2 regions of the Streptomyces sp. x-19 genome follow, and region 1 is predicted to be linked to the other one. Evidence: predicted binding sites of a transcription regulator. Region 1 holds the regulator's gene; the other holds the start of a gene.
What was found. The regulator HspR, encoded in region 1, represses chaperone genes until heat shock. The targets are predictions, from matches to a motif close to TTGAGNNNNNNNNNCTCAA.
Positions count from the first base shown of each region.

Region 2: lon (endopeptidase La) is a predicted target of HspR. The motif match lies at 7,836-7,854, and genes of this name have one in related genera.

Region 1 is NZ_JAJPWK010000030.1:67,103-77,421, forward strand. Features, by position in the region: gene ACLJT4_RS37375 (YbjN domain-containing protein) at 1-465, opposite strand, end outside; gene clpB (ATP-dependent chaperone ClpB) at 589-3,240, opposite strand; gene ACLJT4_RS37385 (Uma2 family endonuclease) at 3,427-4,008, shown strand; gene ACLJT4_RS37390 (hypothetical protein) at 4,472-4,876, shown strand; gene ACLJT4_RS37395 (heat shock protein transcriptional repressor HspR) at 4,982-5,437, opposite strand; gene dnaJ (molecular chaperone DnaJ) at 5,439-6,617, opposite strand; gene grpE (nucleotide exchange factor GrpE) at 6,663-7,358, opposite strand; gene dnaK (molecular chaperone DnaK) at 7,355-9,211, opposite strand; gene ACLJT4_RS37415 ((Fe-S)-binding protein) at 9,545-10,319, shown strand, end outside.
Region 2 is NZ_JAJPWK010000001.1:60,228-70,546, reverse strand. Features, by position in the region: gene ACLJT4_RS00300 (multifunctional oxoglutarate decarboxylase/oxoglutarate dehydrogenase thiamine pyrophosphate-binding subunit/dihydrolipoyllysine-residue succinyltransferase subunit) at 1-2,650, opposite strand, end outside; gene ACLJT4_RS00295 (sensor histidine kinase) at 2,888-4,021, opposite strand; gene ACLJT4_RS00290 (response regulator transcription factor) at 4,018-4,758, opposite strand; gene ACLJT4_RS00285 (spermidine synthase) at 4,842-5,594, opposite strand; gene ACLJT4_RS00280 (rhomboid-like protein) at 5,810-6,676, shown strand; gene ACLJT4_RS00275 (pentapeptide repeat-containing protein) at 6,738-7,715, shown strand; gene lon (endopeptidase La) at 7,877-10,318, shown strand.

The DNA of each region.
Region 1 (10,319 bases):
GATCCACTTGTCGAATTCGATCGAGGCACGCACCCAGCTGACCGTGCTCGACACGAAGTGTTCGAGCGCGACGCCGGTGCCGATCAGCATCGACGCCTCACCGATCAGACGGACGCTGCCGTCGTCGTGGGTGTGGGTGTACACCTTGGGCCAGAGCGTCCGACGGTTCCAGTCGTCGATCGCCTCCAGCAGCTTCAGCTTCTCGTCGATGCCGTGGACGCGGTCGTAGAACGTACGGACCGAGAAGATCTCCTGCTCCGCCTCTCCACGGAACATGAAGTACGTGCGGAACTGCTCCCACGGGGCGGCGAGGTCACCCTCCTCGTCGACGACGTACTTCAGCTCCATCTGCTCAAGGAGCTGCTTGACCAGGTCCTGGTCGGGGACGACGGGACCATCAGGCCCCGACGGCTGCGGTTCGGGCTGGCCCCCGAAATTCGGAATCGAGGACGGGTCGATGCTCACCGTGGAATTCCCTTCGTATGGTCCCTGCCATCCTCCCCCATACGCGCCCGGTCCTGGCAAGCCCAGGGCGTTCCGGCGCGTACGGGGGCGGCGGGCGGCCCCGCCGGGGGCGGCGCCCGTCGCTCAGGCGGCGGGACGCACCGCCTCGACCGACAGCCGCTCGCCGTCGTCGGCCACGTCCACCCGGACGGTGTCCCCATCGAGCACGTCGCCGGCCAGGATGGCGCGCGCCAGCTGGTCGCCGATGGCCGTCTGGACCAGCCGGCGCAGCGGCCGGGCCCCGTAGGAGAGGTCCGGCGCCGGGGCGTCCGCGACCGGTTCCCGGCCGAGCCAGGCCAGCCAGGCCAGGGCCCGGTCGGTGACGTCCAGGGTGAGCCGCCGGTCGGCCAGGCGGCGCTGGAGGTGGTCCAGCTGGATCCGGGCGATCTGCTCAAGTTGGTCCGTGCCGAGCGGGTGGAAGACGACCAGGTCGTCCAGGCGGTTGAGGAACTCGGGGCGGAAGGCGGACCGGACCGCCTCCAGCACCCTCTCCTTCTTCTGCTCCTCCTTCAGCAACGGGTCCATCAGGTAGGCGGAGCCGAGGTTGGAGGTGAGGATGAGGATGGTGTTGCGGAAGTCGACGGTGCGGCCCTGGCCGTCGGTGAGGCGCCCGTCGTCGAGCACCTGGAGCAGGATGTCGAAGACCTCGTGGTGCGCCTTCTCCACCTCGTCGAGCAGGACGACGCTGTACGGGCGGCGGCGGACCGCCTCGGTGAGCTGGCCGCCCTCCTCGTAGCCGACGTAGCCGGGGGGCGCGCCCACCAGCCGGGCCACGCTGTGCTTCTCGCCGTACTCCGACATGTCGATCCGGACCATCGCCCGCTCGTCGTCGAAGAGGAAGTCCGCCAGCGCCTTGGCCAGCTCGGTCTTGCCGACGCCGGTCGGGCCGAGGAAGAGGAACGAGCCGGTGGGCCGGTCCGGGTCGGCGATCCCGGCGCGGGTGCGGCGCACCGCGTCGGAGACCGCGCGGACCGCCTCGCTCTGGCCGATCAGCCGCTTGCCCAGCTCCTCCTCCATGCGCAGCAGCTTCTGGGTCTCGCCCTCCAGCAGGCGCCCGGCCGGAATGCCCGTCCAGGAGCCGACCACGTCCGCGATGTCGTCCGGGCCGACCTCCTCCTTGACCATCGGCTCCTTGGCGCCGCCGGCGTCCTTGGCCGCCGACTGCTCGGCCTCCGCCTGCGCCGCCTCGGCCAGCTCCCGCTCCAGGGACGGGATCTCCCCGTACAGCAGCTTGGAGGCGGTGTCGAAGTCGCCGTCGCGCTGGGCGCGTTCGGCCTGGCCGCGCAGGTCGTCGAGGCGCTCCTTCAGCTCGCCGACGCGGTTGAGGCCCTGCTTCTCCTTCTCCCAGCGGGCGGTCAGGCCGCGCAGCTCCTCCTCCTTGTCGGCGAGGTCCTTGCGCAGCTTCTCCAGCCGCGCCACGGAGCCGGCGTCGGTCTCGTTGCGCAGCGCCAGCTCCTCCATCTTCAGCCGGTCCACCGCGCGCTGGAGCTCGTCGATCTCGACCGGGGACGAGTCGATCTCCATCCGGAGCCGGGAGGCGGCCTCGTCGACCAGGTCGATGGCCTTGTCGGGCAGGAAGCGGGAGGTGATGTAGCGGTCGGAGAGGGTGGCCGCCGCGACCAGCGCGGAGTCGGCGATCTGGACCTTGTGGTGCGCCTCGTAGCGCCCCTTGAGGCCGCGCAGGATCGCCACCGTGTCCTCGACGGTCGGCTCGGCGACCAGGACCTGCTGGAAGCGCCGCTCCAGCGCCGGGTCCTTCTCGATCCGCTCGCGGTACTCGTCGAGGGTGGTCGCGCCGACCATCCGCAGCTCGCCGCGGGCCAGCATCGGCTTGAGCATGTTGCCCGCGTCCATGGCCGAGTCGCCGCCGGCGCCCGCGCCGACGACGGTGTGCAGCTCGTCGATGAACGTGATGATCTGCCCGTCACTGGACTTGATCTCGGCCAGGACGGTCTTGAGCCGCTCCTCGAACTCACCGCGGTACTTCGCGCCCGCGACCATCGCGCCCAGGTCCAGGGAGACCAGCCGCTTGTCGCGCAGCGACTCGGGGACGTCGCCCTTGACGATCCGCTGGGCCAGCCCCTCGACCACCGCGGTCTTGCCGACGCCCGGCTCGCCGATCAGCACCGGGTTGTTCTTCGTCCGGCGGGAGAGCACCTGCACCACCCGGCGGATCTCCTGGTCCCGGCCGATGACCGGGTCGAGCTTGCCCTCCCGGGCCGCGGCGGTGAAGTCCGTGCCGAACTTCTCCAGCGCCTTGTACGTGCCCTCCGGGTCCGGGGTGGTCACCCGCTGCCCGCCGCGGCTGGCCTCGAAGGCGGCCAGCAGCTTCTTGGCGGTGGCGCCCTGCTGCTCCAGCAGCTCACCGGTGCGACCGCCCTTCGCGGCGATGCCGATGAGCAGGTGCTCGGTGGAGATGTAGGCGTCGCCCAGCTCCTTGGCGCGCTGTGCGGCGTCGGCGATGACGGCGAGCAGCTCGCGGTCGGGCTGCGGCGGGGCCACGGTCGAACCCTGGATGCTCGGCAGCCCGGCGAGCTGGCGCTCGGCGCCGGACCGCAGCGGGGCGGCGTCCGCCTCGACGGCCGCCAGCAGGTCCATGACGTTCTCGTTGTCCTGCCCGGCGAGCAGCGCCAGCAGCAGGTGCGCGGACGTCATGTCCGCGTGCCCGCCGGCGATCGCCCGTTCGTTGGCGGCGCTCAGCGCCTCCCGGCTCTTGTTGGTCAGCTCGGCGTCCACGTCTGCCTGGTCCTCCTCGTGCGTTCCGGCGCTCCGCGCGCTTCCTATCCAATCCTGCCTTGGCCAACGTGCAATAAGTTGAGTCTACTCCACTCAAGGCTCACTCGTGCGAGCGAAACGTAGTGAATATGCCTTCGGCATGGCCCGTACGAGCAACCCTGGCCTTCGACCGCAAGGAGGTGCAGCATGACGGCTATGGCACACGAGCCGATGGCCACGGACAAGGAAACCCTCCTGGACTTCTTTCTCGGTCTGGACACCCCCCAGGGGTTCCGGGCCGAGCTCGTCGAGGGGGAGATCGTTGTGACACCGCCGCCGGATGGAAACCACGAGCGTCTCTTCAGCCGACTGGTCAGGCAGGTCCTGCGGAACGCGGAGACCGACATGGACGTCTCCGGCACCAAGGGGCTACTGCTGCCCCGCGGCGGCCGGTGTCCCAAGAACCACGTGATTCCCGACGCCACGTTCGCACCGGTCGACTTGGACCTATTCCGCGGCGCCGAGTCCTGGATGCCCGGCGACGGCGTGGCCCTGGTCGTCGAAGTGACCTCCCGCCAGGCCGATCGCGACCGCGTGTCCAAGCGCCACTGCTACGCCCGCGCCGGAACCCCGCTCTACCTGCTCACAGACCGCGACAAGTCCACCGTCACGCTGTTCAGCGAGGCTTCCGACGACGACTACCTGGGGCACACCACCGTCCCCTTCGGCAAACCCCTCCCCCTCCCCGCCCCCTTCTCCTTCGACCTCGACACCGCCGCGTTCCTCTGACCGCGTCGTGATCGAGATCGCGGTGGCCAGGGCCCTCGGCCGGGCCTGAGGGCCGGGCGCCCACCACCACGGATAGGTCTGGACCTGGCCGAAACCACGCCCTCTGGAACCGCCCCTCCGCACCCACCTGGTACTCAAGAACGGCAGGAACCGAACACCTCCGCACATCAACGAGCGGCATCGGGCCCGTCCCGGGCGGAAAAACGGCAGCTGGAGGCCACATGGCGTCGGCATGGGACAACACGACGACGACTCCGCGCCGCCCGCCGGGGAAACGGACGGTGCGCCCCCGCCCCACCGCCGAGAACTGCCCCCGGTGCGGCGGCCAGTTGGCCGTGAACCAGGACGGCTGGAAGATCTGCCACGCCTGCGGATACGCCTCGCCGCCCGGCGCAGCCCCTCCACCCCGGGCCCTCGGCGGGGGTATCGTCGCCCCCACAGTCGCCACGCCCCGGAGGGCACGATGAACTCGGTCCGAGTGACGGCGATCGCCTGCCTGATGCCGCTGTCCGAGCTGGACGAGGATCCGTTCCTGGTCGATGACCGCAGCCAGCACGCCATGTGCAAGCAGTGGGCGGCGGCCCGTGACTACCGTCTGACCTGCCAGCTCAGCCTGCACCAGCTGCGCGCCGACCACAGCGCGCTGTGGCACGACGTCGAAGAGGGCCTGGTCGACGTGTTCGTCACGCCCAACCGCCGGGCGCTGGAGTACGCCATCGACGGCGCCGACGAGTTCGGCGCGCGCTGCGCGGCGGCGGGCGTCCGCCTGGAGACCGCCGACCTGGACGAGCCGGTCTACACCCTCGCGATGAAGTCGCAGGTGCACCGCCGGCTGTCGATGCCCACGGCCGGCTACAACGGCTGCTGACCGCCGAGCCCGCACGGCCCGGCGCACCGGCGGCCGTCGGCCCGCGACGCACGAAGGGCCGGGGTGGACGCACCACCCCGGCCCTTCGCCGCATCCGCTACGGCGTCACTCCGACGGCCGCTTGGGCCGCCAGACCACCAACGCGCTGGTCTGCTGCACGTCCTGGTACGGCACCAGGTCGCGGCGGTAGGAGGCGTGCACCGCCGCCTCCCGCTGCTGCATCGCGCTGGCGGCGCCCTCCAGGGCGCCCTGCAGCTCGACGACCCGCTGTTGCAGGGCCGCGACCTGGTTCTCCAGCTCGATGATGCGCTTGATGCCGGCGAGGTTGATGCCCTCCTCCTGCGACAACTGCTGGACGGTGCGCAGCAGTTCGATGTCGCGGGCGGAGTAGCGCCGGCCCCGGCCGGCGGTGCGGTCGGGCGAGACCAGACCCAGGCGGTCGTACTGCCGCAGGGTCTGCGGGTGCAGGCCGGAGAGTTGGGCCGCGACGGAGATGACGTACACCGGCGATTCGTCGGTCAGTTCATAGGGGTTACGACGCTGCCCGCCCCGGCTGTCCATCTCATGCTCCCTTCGCGGCCTGGAACAGCTCCGCCCGCGGGTCCGGGCCCGCGGTCGCCTCGCGATAGGACTCCAGCGCTTCCTTCGCCTTGTCGCCGAGGTCCTTGGGAACGACCACCTCTATGGTGACCAGCAGGTCACCGCGGGTGCCGTCCTTGCGGGTCGCGCCCTTGCCGCGGGCCCGCATGGTGCGCCCGTTGGGAGTGCCGGCCGGCAGCTTCAGCGTGACCGGCGGGCCGCCCAGCGTCGGCACCTTGATCTCGCCGCCGAGCGCGGCCTCCGGGAAGGTGACCGGCACCGTGACGGTGAGGTTGTCGTCCTTGCGGCCGAAGACCGGGTGGGCGTCGACGTGGACGACCACGTAGAGGTCACCGGCCGGGCCGCCGTGCTCGCCCGGAGCGCCCTTGCCGCGCAGCCGGATGCGCTGCCCGTCCGAGACGCCCGCGGGGATGCGGACCTGCATCGTGCGGGCGCTGGACGCGCGCCCGCTGCCCTTGCAGACCTCGCAGGGCTGCTGCGCGATCAGACCGCGGCCCTTGCAGTCGGCGCACGGGTCGGTGAGCGAGAACCCACCGCCCCCGCCCCGGCTGACCTGGCCGGTTCCGACGCAGGTCGGGCAGACCCGGGGGGTGCCGTTCTTGTCGCCGGTGCCGGAACACGCCTTGCAGGGCGCCTGGCTGGACATCCGCAGCGGGACCGTGGCCCCGTCGACCGCCTCGGTGAAGCTGAGCGTCACCTCGGACTCGATGTCCTGGCCACGGCGCGGCTGCGTACGGGTGGTGGTGGAGCCGCCGCGGTTGAACAGGCCGCCGAAGACGTCTCCGAGCCCGCCGCCGAAGCCGCCGGACCCGGCGGTTCCGCCCGCGCCCCCGGCGCCTCCGAAGAGGTCGCCGAGGTCGAAGTTGAAGCTTCCGCCGCCGGGGCCGGCCCGGAAGCCGCCGTTGCCGAACAGCGCCCGGGCCTCGTCGTACTCCTTGCGGCGCTTGGCGTCGCCGAGCACGTCGTTGGCCTCGGAGATCTCCTTGAAGCGCTCCTCGGCCTTGGCGTCGCCCTTGTTGGCGTCCGGGTGGTTCTCGCGGGCGAGCTTGCGGTACGCCTTCTTGATCTCCGCCTCGGTGGCGTCCTTGGGGACGCCGAGGACCTTGTAGTAGTCCTTCTCAACGAAGTCCTTGGTGCTCATCCTCGACGTCCCTCCTTCCGGGCGGATCCCTGCTCAGCCCGTACGTCAGCCCTCGTCCGGGCCACCGTTTTCCTTGTCCGCGGCCTTGGCACCCTTGGCACCCTTGACTCCCTTGCCGCCCTTGGCGCCCTTGGCCTCCTCCTCCGAGGAGGACTTGGCGTTCTGCGCGCCCGGCTGCGGCTCGGCCACCGCGACCCGCGCGGGGCGGATCGTGCGCTCACCGATGCGATACCCGGGCTGCAGGATGGCGACGCATGTCGTCTCCGTGACGTCGGGCGCGTACGAGTGCATCAGGGCTTCGTGGATCGTCGGGTCGAAGGGCTCGCCCTCCTTGCCGAACTGCTGCAGACCGAGCTTGGCGACCACGGTCTCCAGCGACTCGGCGACCGACTTGAAGCCGCCGACCAGCTCGCTGTGGTCCCGGGCCCGACCGATGTCGTCGAGCACCGGCAGCACCTCGGACAGCAGGTTCGCCGCGGCGATCTCCTTGACCGTCACCCGGTCGCGCTCCACCCGGCGGCGGTAGTTCTGGTACTCCGCCTGGAGCCGCTGGAGGTCGGCGGTGCGCTCGTTGAGCGCGGTGCGCACCTGGTCCAACTGGGCCTGGAGCGCAACGTCCTGGACGTCCCCGGCCGGGGCCGAGCCCGCCTTGTCGGCGGACTCGGCCTGCGCCGCGTCTTCGGAAGCGGCATCGGAAGGGACGTCGGGCTTCTCGTCGAAGCCCGGGGTCTCCTCCGTCACGCCGCACCGTCCTTCTTCGGCTTCTCGTCGTCGACGATCTCGGCGTCGACGACGTCGTCCTCGGCCTTGGCCTGCTGGCCGCCGGCGGCACCCTCGGCACCGGCCGCGCCCTGGGCCGCCTGGGCGTCGGCGTACATGGCCTGGCCCAGCTTCTGGGAGACGGCCGCGACCTTCTCGGTGGCGGTCTTGATCTCGGCGGTGTCCTCGCCCTTGAGCTTCTCCTTCAGCTCGCCGACGGCGGACTCGACCTCGGTCTTGACCTCGGCGGGCACCTTGTCCTCGTTGTCCTTGAGGAACTTCTCGGTCTGGTAGACCAGCTGCTCGCCCTGGTTGCGGGTCTCGGCGGCCTCGCGGCGCTTGTGGTCCTCCTCCGCGTACCGCTCGGCCTCCTCACGCATCCGGTTGACCTCGTCCTTCGGCAGCGAGGAGCCGCCGGTGACGGTCATCTTCTGCTCCTTGCCCGTGCCCAGGTCCTTGGCGGTCACGTGCATGATGCCGTTGGCGTCGATGTCGAAGGAGACCTCGATCTGCGGGACGCCGCGCGGGGCCGGCGGAAGGCCGGTCAGCTCGAACATCCCGAGCTTCTTGTTGTACGCCGCGATCTCGCGCTCGCCCTGGTAGACCTGGATCTGCACGGACGGCTGGTTGTCCTCGGCCGTCGTGAAGATCTCCGAGCGCTTGGTCGGGATCGTGGTGTTGCGCTCGATCAGCTTGGTCATGATGCCGCCCTTGGTCTCGATGCCGAGGGACAGCGGGGTGACGTCCAGCAGGAGGACGTCCTTGACCTCGCCCTTGAGGACACCGGCCTGGAGGCTGGCGCCCATGGCGACGACCTCGTCCGGGTTGACGCCCTTGTTGGCCTCCTTGCCGCCGGTCAGCTCCTTGACGAGCTCGGCGACGGCGGGCATGCGGGTCGAGCCGCCGACCAGGACCACGTGGTCGATCTCGGACAGCTGGATGCCGGCGTCCTTGATCACGTTGTGGAACGGGGTCTTGCAGCGGTCGAGGAGGTCCGCGGTCAGCTGCTGGAACTGCGAGCGGGTGAGCTTCTCGTCCAGGTGCAGCGGGCCCTCGGCGGAGGCCGTGATGTAGGGCAGGTTGATCGTCGTCTCGCTGGACGACGACAGCTCGATCTTCGCCTTCTCCGCGGCCTCGCGCAGGCGCTGGAGCGCCATCTTGTCCTTGGAGAGGTCCACGCCGTGGCCGTTGGCGAACTGCTTGACCAGGTAGTCGACGACGCGCTGGTCCCAGTCGTCACCACCGAGGTGGTTGTCACCGTTGGTGGCCTTCACCTCGACCACGCCGTCGCCGATCTCCAGGAGCGACACGTCGAAGGTGCCGCCACCGAGGTCGAAGACGAGAATGGTCTGGTCTTCCTTCTCCAGACCGTAGGCCAGGGCGGCCGCGGTGGGCTCGTTGACGATGCGCAGGACGTTGAGGCCCGCGATCTCACCGGCCTCCTTGGTGGCCTGGCGCTCGGAGTCGTTGAAGTACGCCGGAACGGTGATGACCGCGTCGGTGACCTTCTCGCCGAGGTAGGACTCCGCATCCCGCTTCAGCTTCTGCAGGATGAACGCAGACATCTGCTGCGGGTTGAAGTCCTTGTCGTCAATGTTGATCTTCCAGTCAGTGCCCATGTGGCGCTTGACCGAACGGATCGTCCGCTCGACGTTGGTCACCGCCTGGCGCTTGGCGACCTCGCCGACCAGTACCTCGCCGTTCTTCGCGAAGGCGACGACGGACGGCGTGGTCCTGGCGCCCTCGGCGTTGGTGATGACGGTGGGCTCACCGCCTTCGAGAACACTGACGACGGAGTTAGTCGTGCCCAGGTCGATGCCGACCGCACGTGCCATTTCGATTCCTCCAGCTGACTTGAGTGGAACAGGCTCAAGGGTGCAGCACCGATCCGAACCTGTCAACAGACCTGAGTCGGAGGCGCTCAAGTTTTATGTCGCGCTTATCGTCATCGGGTCGTTGCGGAGGACGCCGGAGGCCGCCGGACGGTTGCCCGCGCGACACAGATCACCGGCCGGGCGGCTTCATGGGGCCCGGAATACTGGGTAACCTCAGCGCAGACCCGAAAAGTTACCGCTTAGTAGTTCCGCTCAGATCTCCACGGCCCGGCCGTTCCGATCGCGCGGATTCCTGAAGATTTCTCCCGCTCTCGCAGGTCCGAGGAGCCTCCCATGCAACTCGCCGCGATCATCGTGTCGCTGGTCCTAATCGCGGTCGGCGTCGCGCTATTCGGCCGCGCCATCCTGCAGATCTTCCGCCAGGTCCGGCTCGGCCAGCCCGTCCCCGCCGGCACCCGCACCGACGAGCCCGTGCAGCGCACGGTCACCGTGGTCAAGGAATTCCTCGGCCACACCCGGATGAACCGCTGGGGCGTCGTCGGCGTGGCGCACTGGTTCGTGGCGGTGGGCTTCTTCTCCCTGCTGCTGACGATCGTCAACGCCATCGGACAGCTCTTCAAGGCCGACTGGATCCTGCCGATCATCGGCGACTGGACGCCGTACAACGTCTTCGTCGAGTTCGTCGGCACCATGACGACGCTGGGCATCCTGGCCCTGATCGTCATCCGGCAGCTGTCGAAGCCGAACCGGCCGGGCCGCAAGTCCCGCTTCGCCGGCTCCAACTTCGGCCAGGCGTACTTCGTCGAGGCCGTCATCCTCATCGTCGGCATCTGCATCTTCACGCTGCACGCCCTGGAGGGCGCCCAGCACCACGTGGACGGCTACGAGCCCTCGTTCTTCATCTCGTACCCGGTCGTCGCGTGGCTGAAGGGGATGAGCGTCGGCACGCTCCAGAACCTCACCTACTTCTTCGCCGGCCTGAAGATCGCCACCTCGTTCATCTGGATGATCACGGTCGCCCTCAAGACCGACATGGGCGTGGCCTGGCACCGGTTCCTGGCCTTCCCCAACATCTGGTTCAAGCGCGAGGCGGACGGCGGCACCGCGC
Region 2 (10,319 bases), on a different contig from region 1:
TGTTGACCTGGGACTCGGCGATCCGCTTGACGATCTCCTGGGAGACCGCGGTCTCCACGTGCACCGGGAACTCCGCCTGCGGCTGCGGCACCTCGGGCGTGGCCGGCGTGGTGGTGGCGTCGCGGACCTCGGTGAAGACCTTCTCCAGCTGGCCCTGGAAGTCCTGGAGCGCCTGCTCCGCCTCTTCGAGGGTGATGTCGCCCCGGCCGATCAGCGACTCGGTGTAGAGCTTGCGCACCGAGCGCTTCTTGTCGATCAGGTCGTACATCAGCGGCTGGGTGAAGGCCGGGTTGTCCAGCTCGTTGTGGCCGCGGCGGCGGTAGCAGATGAGGTCGATGACCACGTCCTTGTTGAACGCCTGGCGGAACTCGAAGGCGAGCCGGGCGACCCGGACGACGGCCTCGGGGTCGTCGCCGTTCACGTGGAAGATCGGCGCCTCGATCATGCGGGCCACGTCGGTGGCGTACATGGAGGAGCGCGAGGACTCCGGCGCGGCGGTGAAGCCGACCTGGTTGTTGATGACCACGTGCACCGTGCCGCCGGTGCGGTAGCCGCGCAGCTGGGACATGTTCAGCGTCTCCGCGACCACGCCCTGACCGGCGAACGCCGCGTCACCGTGCAGCTGGATCGGCAGGACCGTGAAGTCCGTGCCGCCCTTGTTGATGATGTCCTGCTTGGCGCGGGCGACGCCCTCGACGACCGGGTCGACCGCCTCCAGGTGGGAGGGGTTGGCGGTCAGCGAGACCTTGATCTGCTCGCCGTCCAGGCCGGTGAAGGTGCCCTCGGCGCCCAGGTGGTACTTCACGTCGCCGGAGCCGTGCATCGACTTCGGGTCGAGGTTGCCCTCGAACTCGCGGAAGAGCTGCGCGTAGGACTTGCCGACGATGTTCGCCAGCACGTTGAGCCGGCCGCGGTGGGCCATGCCGATGACGGCCTCGTCCAGCCGCGCCTCGGCCGCGGAGTCGATGACCGCGTCCAGCAGCGGGATGACCGATTCGCCGCCCTCCAGGGAGAAGCGCTTCTGGCCGACGTACTTGGTCTGCAGGAACGTCTCGAACGCCTCGGCGGAGTTCAGCCGGCGCAGGATGCGCAGCTGCTCGTCGCGCTCGGGCGACTTGTGCGGGCGCTCGACCCGGTCCTGGATCCACTTGCGCTGCTTGGGGTCCTGGATGTGCATGAACTCGATGCCGGTGGTGCGGCAGTACGAGTCGCGCAGCACGCCCAGGATGTCGCGCAGCTTCATCATCGACTTGCCGGCGAAGCCACCGACCGCGAACTCCCGCTCCAGGTCCCACAGGGTGAGGCCGTGCTCGGTGATGTCCAGGTCGGGGTGCTTGCGCTGGTGGTACTCCAGCGGGTCGGTGTCGGCCATGACGTGGCCGCGCTGCCGGTAGGAGTGGATCAGCTCGAAGACCCGCGCGGCCTTGGTGACGTCGTCGTCGTGCGAGGCGTCGATGTCGCGCAGCCAGCGGATCGGCTCGTAGGGGATCCGCAGCGACTTGAAGATGTCGTCGTAGAAGTCGTTCTCGCCGAGCAGCAGCTGACTCATGATCCGCAGGAACTCGCCGGAGGCGGCGCCCTGGATCACGCGGTGGTCGTAGGTGCTGGTCAGCGTCATGACCTTGGAGACGCCCAGCTTGTTCAGGGCGTCCTGCGAGGTGCCCTGGAACTCGGCCGGGTAGTCCATCGAGCCGACGCCCATGATCATGGACTGGCCGGGCATCAGGCGCGGCACCGAGTGGACGGTGCCGATGCCGCCGGGGTTGGTCAGCGACGCGGTGACCCCGGTGAAGTCGTCCATCGTGAGCTTGTTGTCCCGGGCCCGGCGGACGATGTCCTCGTACGCCTGCCAGAACTCGAAGAAGCTCAGCGTCTCGGCCTTCTTGATGGCCGCGACGACCAGCTGGCGCTCGCCCTTCGCCTTGACCAGGTCGATGGCCAGGCCGAGGTTGATGTGCGGCGGCTTGACCAGCGTCGGCTTGCCGTCCTTCTCCGCGAAGGAGTTGTTCATCGACGGCATGGCCTTGAGGGCCTGCACCATCGCGTACCCGATGACGTGCGTGAAGGAGACCTTCCCGCCGCGGGCGCGCTTGAGGTGGTTGTTGATGACGATCCGGTTGTCGAACAGCAGCTTCACCGGGACCGCACGGACGGACGTGGCCGTCGGCAGCTCCAGGGACGCGCTCATGTTCTTCGCCACGGCCGCGGACGGGCCGCGCAGGGTCACCAGCTCGGGGCCCTCGGGCGCCGCGCCGTTGCTCGCGGCGGGCTGCTTGGCCGCCGGGGCCGGCTTCGCCGCGGGCTTCGCGGGCGCCGGCGCGGCGCTGGCAGCGGGCTTCGCCGGGGCGGCGGCCGCGGCGGGGGGCTTCGGGGCCTCAGCGGCGGGAGCCGCCGCGGGAGCCGGCGCCGACGGGGCCGGGGCCGCCGGAGCAGCGTCCGCTGCCGGCTGGCTCGGCGCGCTGGCGGCGCCTGGCTTGTAGTCGGCAAAGAAGTCCCACCAGGCTCGGTCTACCGAGTTCGGGTCCTGGAGGTACTGCTGGTAGATCTCGTCGACGAGCCACTCGTTGGAGCCGAACGCGGCAGCGGGATTCTTCCGCTGCTCTTCCTGTTCGGACGAGACACTCGCACTGTTGGGGGACTGTAGCGACACGGCGGCAACCGCCCTCTTCCGCTTCCTAAGGTGGTGGACAGCGGGAATAAAGGCTACGCCTCTTGTGACCTTTGGTGCAGTCCGGGAGGGCCACTCGTCGCGCACGTCACATTCACCGAAGGGTTTCGGGGCTCGACTTGGCGGGAAACACCCGTGGTTTGGCTGCGTGCGGGTAGCACGGATCGCCGTCGCACCCCGTGATGAGTGCTCCCACCACCGACCCTACGACAGTCGGCGTCAACCTCGGGATGACTCCAGCCCTGGAAGAGTGACCCGGATTCGGCAACCTCGGGGTGATTCGGCCACCCCGATCCGTCCGCCGTGCAGGTCCACCGCCCAGCGCGCGATCGCCAGGCCGAGCCCCGTCCCGCCGTCGGCGCCCGGGCCCGAGGGGGCCGGCCCGCCGCGGTTGAACCGCTCGAAGACCCGGTAGCGCTCCGACTCCGGGATGCCGGGGCCCTCGTCCTGCACCTCCAGCACCAGGCTCTCCGGCCCGTCGCCGCGCCGGGCCCGCACGGTGACCCGTCCGTGCCGGGGGCTGTGCTTGATCGCGTTGTCGATGAGGTTGGCGACGACCTGGTGGAGCCGCTCGGCGTCGGCGTGCGCGGTCAGCTCCGGCGGGGAGACGTCGAGGTGGAGGTGGACGTCCGCACGGGTGTGGGTGCCGGAGCCGGCGAGCCGGGAGAGCCCGGAGAGCGTGGTGGCGCCGCGGCTCATGTTCGCCTCCTTGAGCACCCCGGACAGGTACGGCCAGACCTCGAAGCGCCGGGCGTGCAGCGGCACCACGCCGTTGTCCAACCGGGACAGGTCCAGCAGGTGCTCCACCAGCCGGCCCAGCCGCTCGGTCTGCTTCAGCGCCGTGCGCATGGTGTCCGAGTCGGGCTCGCAGACGCCGTCGACGACGTTCTCCAGCACCGCGCGCAGGGCCGCGATGGGGGTGCGCAGCTCGTGCGAGACGTTGGCGACCAGTTCCTTGCGGTGGGTGTCCACCGCTTCCAGGTCGGCGGCCATGCGGTTGAACGCGTCGGCCAGGTCGCCGAACTCGTCGCGGCGGTCCGCGCGCACCCGGCGGGTGTAGTCGCCGTGCGCCATCGACCGGGTCACCTCGGTCATCTCGCCGAGCGGGGCGGTCAGCCCGGTGGCCACGAACTGGGTGATCAGCAGCGAGGCGATGATCGAGAAGACCGTGATCACCCGCAGCTCGGTCGCCGAGTGCATCGCCACGAACACCAGGAGTGTGGTGATGATCACCGAGACGATGACCAGGGCGCCGAGCGCCGCCTTGACCGAGCGGTACGGGTCCAGCGGCCGCAACGCCTCCCAGAACCGGTCCCACAGGTCCCGCGCCCGCGGCCGCCACCGACGGATCATGCGGGCGGGGTCTCCAGCGCGTACCCGACGCCGTGGACCGTGCGGATGCGCTCGGCACCGATCTTGCGGCGCAGCGCCTTGATGTGGCTGTCGACCGTCCGCGTGCCGGAGGCGTCCGCCCAGTCCCAGACCTCGGCCAGCAGCTGCTCGCGGGAGAGCACCGCACGCGGGGTGTTCGCCAGGCAGACCAGCAGGTCGAACTCGGTGGGGGTGAGGTGGACGTCGCTGCCGCGCACCCGCACCCGGCGCTGGGCGTGGTCGATCTCCAGCTCGCCGAGCCGCAGGATGCCGCTGCGCGGGGTGTGCGCGGCCAGCGCGGCCCGCTCCACCCGACGCAGCAGGACGTGCACCCGGGCGGCCAGCTCCCGCATGGAGAACGGCTTGGTCATGTAGTCGTCGGCGCCGACGCCGAGGCCCACCAGCATGTCGGTCTCGTCGTCGCGGGCGGTGAGCATCATCACCGGCACCGGGCGCTGCGCCTGCACCCGGCGGCACACCTCCAGGCCGTCGAAGCCCGGCAGCATCACGTCGAGGACGAGCAGGTCGGGCTGCCACGCCTCGGCCGTGTCCACGGCGGCCGGGCCGTCGGTGGCCGTCTGCACCTGGAAGCCCTCCGCGCGCAGCCGGGCCGCGATGGCGTCGACGATCGTCGGATCGTCCTCCACGACCAGCACCCGGCGCTGGGCGCCCGGCGTGGCCGCGGTGGTGCCGCCCTGGGTTGTCTGAGTCTGGTCCATCGCCCGCCCCTGCATGTGCCCTGCGTGGTCGCGTCTTGCTGGGCAGCAGCGTAAGGGCATGATGTGACAGTCGGCTACGCGCCCTACGCGGACCGGAGCGCCAGGTGGACCACGTCCGGGACGCCTCGGGCAACCGGGATCTCTTCGGTCCGTACGCCCTCGAATCCGGCATTTCCCAGCGCCCGCTCGAACGCCGACGACGGCTGCGCGGACCACACCGCGAGCACCCCGCCGGGGGTCAGCCGGTCCCGGCAGGCGGCCAGGCCGGCGGGGGAGTAGAGCCCGCCGTTGTCCTCGGTGACGGTCCAGTCGGGGCCGTTGTCGATGTCCAAGCACAGTGCGTCGTAGACGAGTTGGCCGGTCTCTTCGCGCAGGTGGGCCACCAGGTCGGTGTGCAGGACCTCGGTACGCGGATCGGCCAGCGCCGGGCCGGAGATCGCCGACAGCGGACCCGTGCGGTGCCAGTCGATCACCGCCGCCTCCCGTTCGACGACCGCGATCCGGCCCCAGCGCGGCTGGCCGGCCGCCCGGACCAGCGAGAAGCCCACGCCCAGCCCGCCGATCAGCACCGCGGGGCGGGCGCGGTCGGGCGGCAGGGCGGCCAGCGCGGCGTCCACCAACCGCCGTTCGGAACGCCCGTCGGAGGTGTCCATCAGGAAGCAGCCGTTGGCGATGATCTCGTAGACCGGGCCGGCCGGTTCGGGGGCGTGGGGGCCCGCGGCGCCCGGGTCCCGGCGCCGCAGCACCACCTCTCCGTAGGGGCCCTCGCGTCGGTCGAGGGTGTGCACGGCCGGCTCGGTGCCGGCGGTCGGATGCCAGGGGTGATCGGGAGCCATGCGGTCATCTTGGCCAACGCCCGGGGGCGCGGTCCACCGGCGGCGGACGGCCTCCGGGCCTGTCTCCAGGGCGGCTCCGGAGGCGGGCCGAAAGAGACGCGGTGCACCGCACGGGGGTTGCGGGCTGTGAGGGATATCACTCGCACAGCTGACTCATGGCTTGGCCGTGCACAGTGGACCGCGGACGGTGCGCGGGGTGGCGGAAGGGACGTGCGATGGCGAGTGCGGTGGAGACGGCCGGTGGTCCGCCGGTCGGGGACGCGGCGGCTGAGGGCGCCCCGGTGCTCCTGACCGGGCTGCCCCGGCAGCGCGGCGACGCGGCCACACCGGTCGCCGACGCCCCGCCGGATGCGCCGGTCGCGCCGGCGGCGGTGGCGGTGGCCCCCACCCCGGCCCGCTGGAGCCGGCCGCGCCCCTGGCGGCTGCTGCCCACTCCGACCGGCACCCCCTTCACGTTCTGCTACGCGGTCCTGCTCGTGGGCACCTCGCTCTACGCCGACCACGGTGACCCGTCCGTGGTCTCCGCCCTGCTCCAGGGCTCCAGCACGGACGTGGTCCATCTCGCGCAGGCGCCGCTGCTGGTGCTGGTCGCCAGCGCCCTGTGGAGCGCCGGCGGACTGCTCTCGGGGTACGCCCTGGCGTTCCTCGTCGTGCTGACCGCGCTGGAGCGGCGGATCGGCGGGGTGCGCAGCGCGGCGGTGTTCTTCGGCGGACACGCGCTGGCCACGCTCGCCACCGAGCTGCCGGTCGGCTTCTCGGTCGCCGCCGGCGGGCTGCCGGACAGCTCGCTGCACCGCCTCGACTACGGCATCAGCTTCGGGGTGATGACCTGCGTCGGGGCGCTCGCCGGACTGCTGCCCGCCTGGCTGCGCTGGCCGCTGCTGGTCGCCGGCGGCTACCCGGTGCTGTCCGGGCTGCTGGCCTACGCCGATCCGATGACCGACTGGGGCCACGCGATCTCGCTCGCCCTGGGGGTCGCCGCCTGGCCGCTGCTCCGGTACTGGCGGGCGCAGCGCTCCGGCCCGGCCCCGCTGCTCGGCGACCTCGGCCACCCGGCGCTGCGGCCCGGCCGGGCGATCTGAGGCCGGCACCGCCCGCCGCCCGACCGGGCCGCGCCGTGGCGCACCCCGTCGATCGCGGAGAATGGGGCCCTTCGCGGGCGCCGTGCCGAAGGGCGACCGCCGGCCGCAGGAGCAGAGAAGAACCGTGTCGCACGAGCGCCGCCACCCCGCCCAGGACCGCCCGTCCACCCCGCCGCCGGCACCGGACGCCGCCCGGCTCCCGCTGCTCTCCGACTGCGGCGACTGCTTCGGCCTGTGCTGCGTGGCGCTGCCGTTCGCGCGGTCGGCGGACTTCGCCCTGGACAAGGAGGCCGGCCGGCCCTGTCCGAACCTGCGGACCGACTTCGCCTGCGGCGTCCACCGCGACCTGCGGCAGCGCGGCTTCGCCGGTTGCACGGTCTTCGAGTGCTTCGGCGCCGGCCAGAAGGTCTCCCAGGTCACCTTCGGCGGGACGGACTGGCGGACCGCGCCGGAGACCGCCCGGCCGATGTTCGACGCGTTCGCCGTGATGCGCCAGCTGCACGAGCTGCTCTGGTACCTCACGGAGGCGGTGGCCCTGCCGTCCGCCGCCGACCCTGGTTCCGCCGGCCGCGCGGGAGCGAGCGGCGCCGTGTTGCCCGCCGGCGTGCACGAGGAGCTGCGGGCCGCCCTGGAGCGGACCGAGGAGCTGACGCGGGGCACCGCCGAGGAACTGGCCGGACTGGACGTGGCCGCCCACCGCGGTGCGGTCAACGTCCTGCTGCTGAAGGTCAGCGAGTCGGTCCGGGCCGGGGTGCCCGGCCGGAAGAAGGAACGGCGCGGCGCGGACCTGATGGGGGCGCGGCTCAAGGGCGCCGACCTGCGGGGCGCCAACCTGCGCGGGGCGTACCTCATCGCGGCCGACCTGCGGGGCGCCGACCTGCGCTCCGCGGACATGATCGGTGCCGACCTCCGGGACGCCGACCTGCGCGGCGCCGACCTCACCGGCAGCATCTTCCTGACCCAGGCCCAGGTGAACGCGGCCCGGGGCGACGCGGCCACCCGGCTGCCGCAGGGGCTGCGCCGCCCCGCCCACTGGTAGCGCAGCCCGCCGCCGGCGCTGGTCCCGTCCGCCCCAGGCGCCGCGCCCCGCAACCGAGTTGCCCCCACGTGATCGCTCACAGCGAACACGTCCGGGGGAACAACGCCGCGGCCATCGGCATTGAGTGAGTAAAGCTCAACTTGCTTGCCGAAGGGGAGATCATGACTGCTGAGTCCACGGCGTCCACCACGCTGACCCTGCCCGTGCTGCCCCTCGACGACGAGGTCGTCCTGCCCGGCATGGTGGTGCCCCTGGACCTGTCCGACGCCGAGGTGCGGGCCGCGGTGGAGGCGGCCCAGTCCGCCGCCACGTCCGGGGCGTCGGGCGGTAAGCCCAGGGTCCTGCTGGTGCCGCGGATCGACGGGGCGTACGCGGCGATCGGCACGCTCGGGCGGATCGAGCAGGTCGGGCGACTGTCCGACGGCGACCCCGGAGCGCTGATCCGCGGGCTGGGGCGGGTGCGGATCGGGTCCGGCACCACCGGCCCGGGCGCCGCGCTCTGGGTGGAGGGCACCCCCGTCGAGGAGACGGTCCCCGACCCCCTGCCCGGCGCCGTCGGCGAACTCGTCACCGCGTACAAGGCGCTGGCCACCAGCTGGCTGCGCAAGCGCGGCGCCTGGCAGGTCGTCGACCGGGTCACCGGCATCGACGACGTCCCCACGCTCGCCGACAACGCCGGGTACCTGCCGTTCCTGACGAGCGAGCAGAAGCTCCACCTGCTGGAGACCACCGACCCGGTGGCCCGGCTGAAGTACGCCGCCGACGTGCTCCGTTCCCACCTCGCCGAGCAGGACGTCGCCGAGTCCATCGCCAAGGACGTCCAGGAGGGCGTCGACAAGCAGCAGCGGGAGTTCCTGCTCCGTCGCCAACTGGAGGCGGTCCGCAAGGAGCTGGCCCAGCTCAACGGCGACCCGGAGGACGAGGGCGACGACTACCGCGCCCGCGTCGAGGCCGCCGACCTGCCCGCGGAGGTCCGCAAGGCCGCCCTGAAGGAGGTCGAGAAGCTGGAGCGGGCCAGCGACCAGAGCCCCGAGGGCTCCTGGATCCGGACCTGGCTGGACACCGTCCTGGAACTGCCGTGGAACGAACGGACCGAGGACGCCTACGACATCGCCGGCGCCAAGCGGGTGCTGGACGCCGACCACGCCGGGCTGGAGGACGTCAAGGAGCGGATCACCGAGTACCTGGCGGTGCGCAAGCGGCGGGCGGAGCGCGGGCCGGGCCCGGAGTCCGCGGGTGCCTCCGGGCGGCGGGCGGGCGGCGCCGTGCTGGCCCTCGTCGGGCCGCCGGGCGTCGGCAAGACCTCGCTCGGGGAGTCCGTGGCCCGGGCGATGGGGCGGACGTTCGTCCGGGTCGCCCTCGGCGGCATCCGGGACGAGGCGGAGATCCGCGGCCACCGGCGGACGTACGTGGGCGCGCTGCCCGGGCGGATCGTGCGGGCCATCAAGGAGGCCGGCTCGATGAACCCGGTCGTCCTCCTCGACGAGATCGACAAGGTGGGCTCCGACTACCGGGGCGACCCCTCCGCCGCCCTCCTGGAGGTGCTGGACCCGGCGCAGAACCACACCTTCCGGGACCACTACCTGGAGGTCGAACTGGACCTGTCCGACGTGGTGTTCCTGGCCACCGCCAACGTCCTGGAGGCGATCCCCGCACCGCTGCTGGACCGGATGGAACTGGTCCGGCTGGACGGCTACACCGAGGACGAGAAGGTCGTCATCGCCCGCGACCACCTGGTGCCGCGCCAACTGGAACGGGCCGGACTGGCCCCCGGCGAGGTGGCCGTGACCGACGACGCGCTGCGCAAGCTGGCCGGCGAGTACACCCGCGAGGCCGGCGTGCGGGACCTGGAGCGGTCGGTCGCCCGCCTGTTGCGCAAGGTGGCCGCCCAGCACGAACTGGGCGAGCGGGAACTGCCGTTCACCGTCGTGCCGGACGCGCTGCGCCCGCTGATCGGGCGCCCGCACCACATCCCGGAGTCGGCCCAGGACCCGGCCGAGCGGCGGACCGCGGTGCCCGGTGTGGTCACCGGACTCGCCGTCACCGGTGCCGGCGGCGACGTGCTGTACGTCGAGGCGTCGCTGGCCGATCCGGAGACCGGAGCCTCCGGCCTGACGCTCACCGGCCAGCTGGGCGACGTGATGAAGGAGTCGGCGCACATCGCGCTGTCCTTCCTGCGCTCGCACGGCGCCGAACTGGAGCTCCCGGTGGGCGACCTGAAGGAGCGCGGGGTCCACCTGCACGTGCCGGCCGGCGCCGTCCCCAAGGACGGTCCCAGCGCGGGCATCACGATGACCACCGCACTGGCCTCGCTGCTCTCCGGCCGTCCGGTCCGGCCGGACGTCGCGATGACCGGTGAGGTCTCGCTCACCGGGCGGGTGCTGCCGATCGGCGGCGTCAAGCAGAAGCTGCTGGCGGCGCACCGGGCCGGCCTCACCACGGTGATCCTCCCCAAGCGCAACGAACCGGACCTGGACGACGTCCCGGCCGAGGTCCTCGAAGCGCTCGACGTCCACCCGGTGGCGGACGTCCGGCAGGTGCTGGAGCTGGCCCTGACGCCGGCCGCGAACGGTGAGCGGCCGGTGGTCCCGGTCGCCGCGTAGC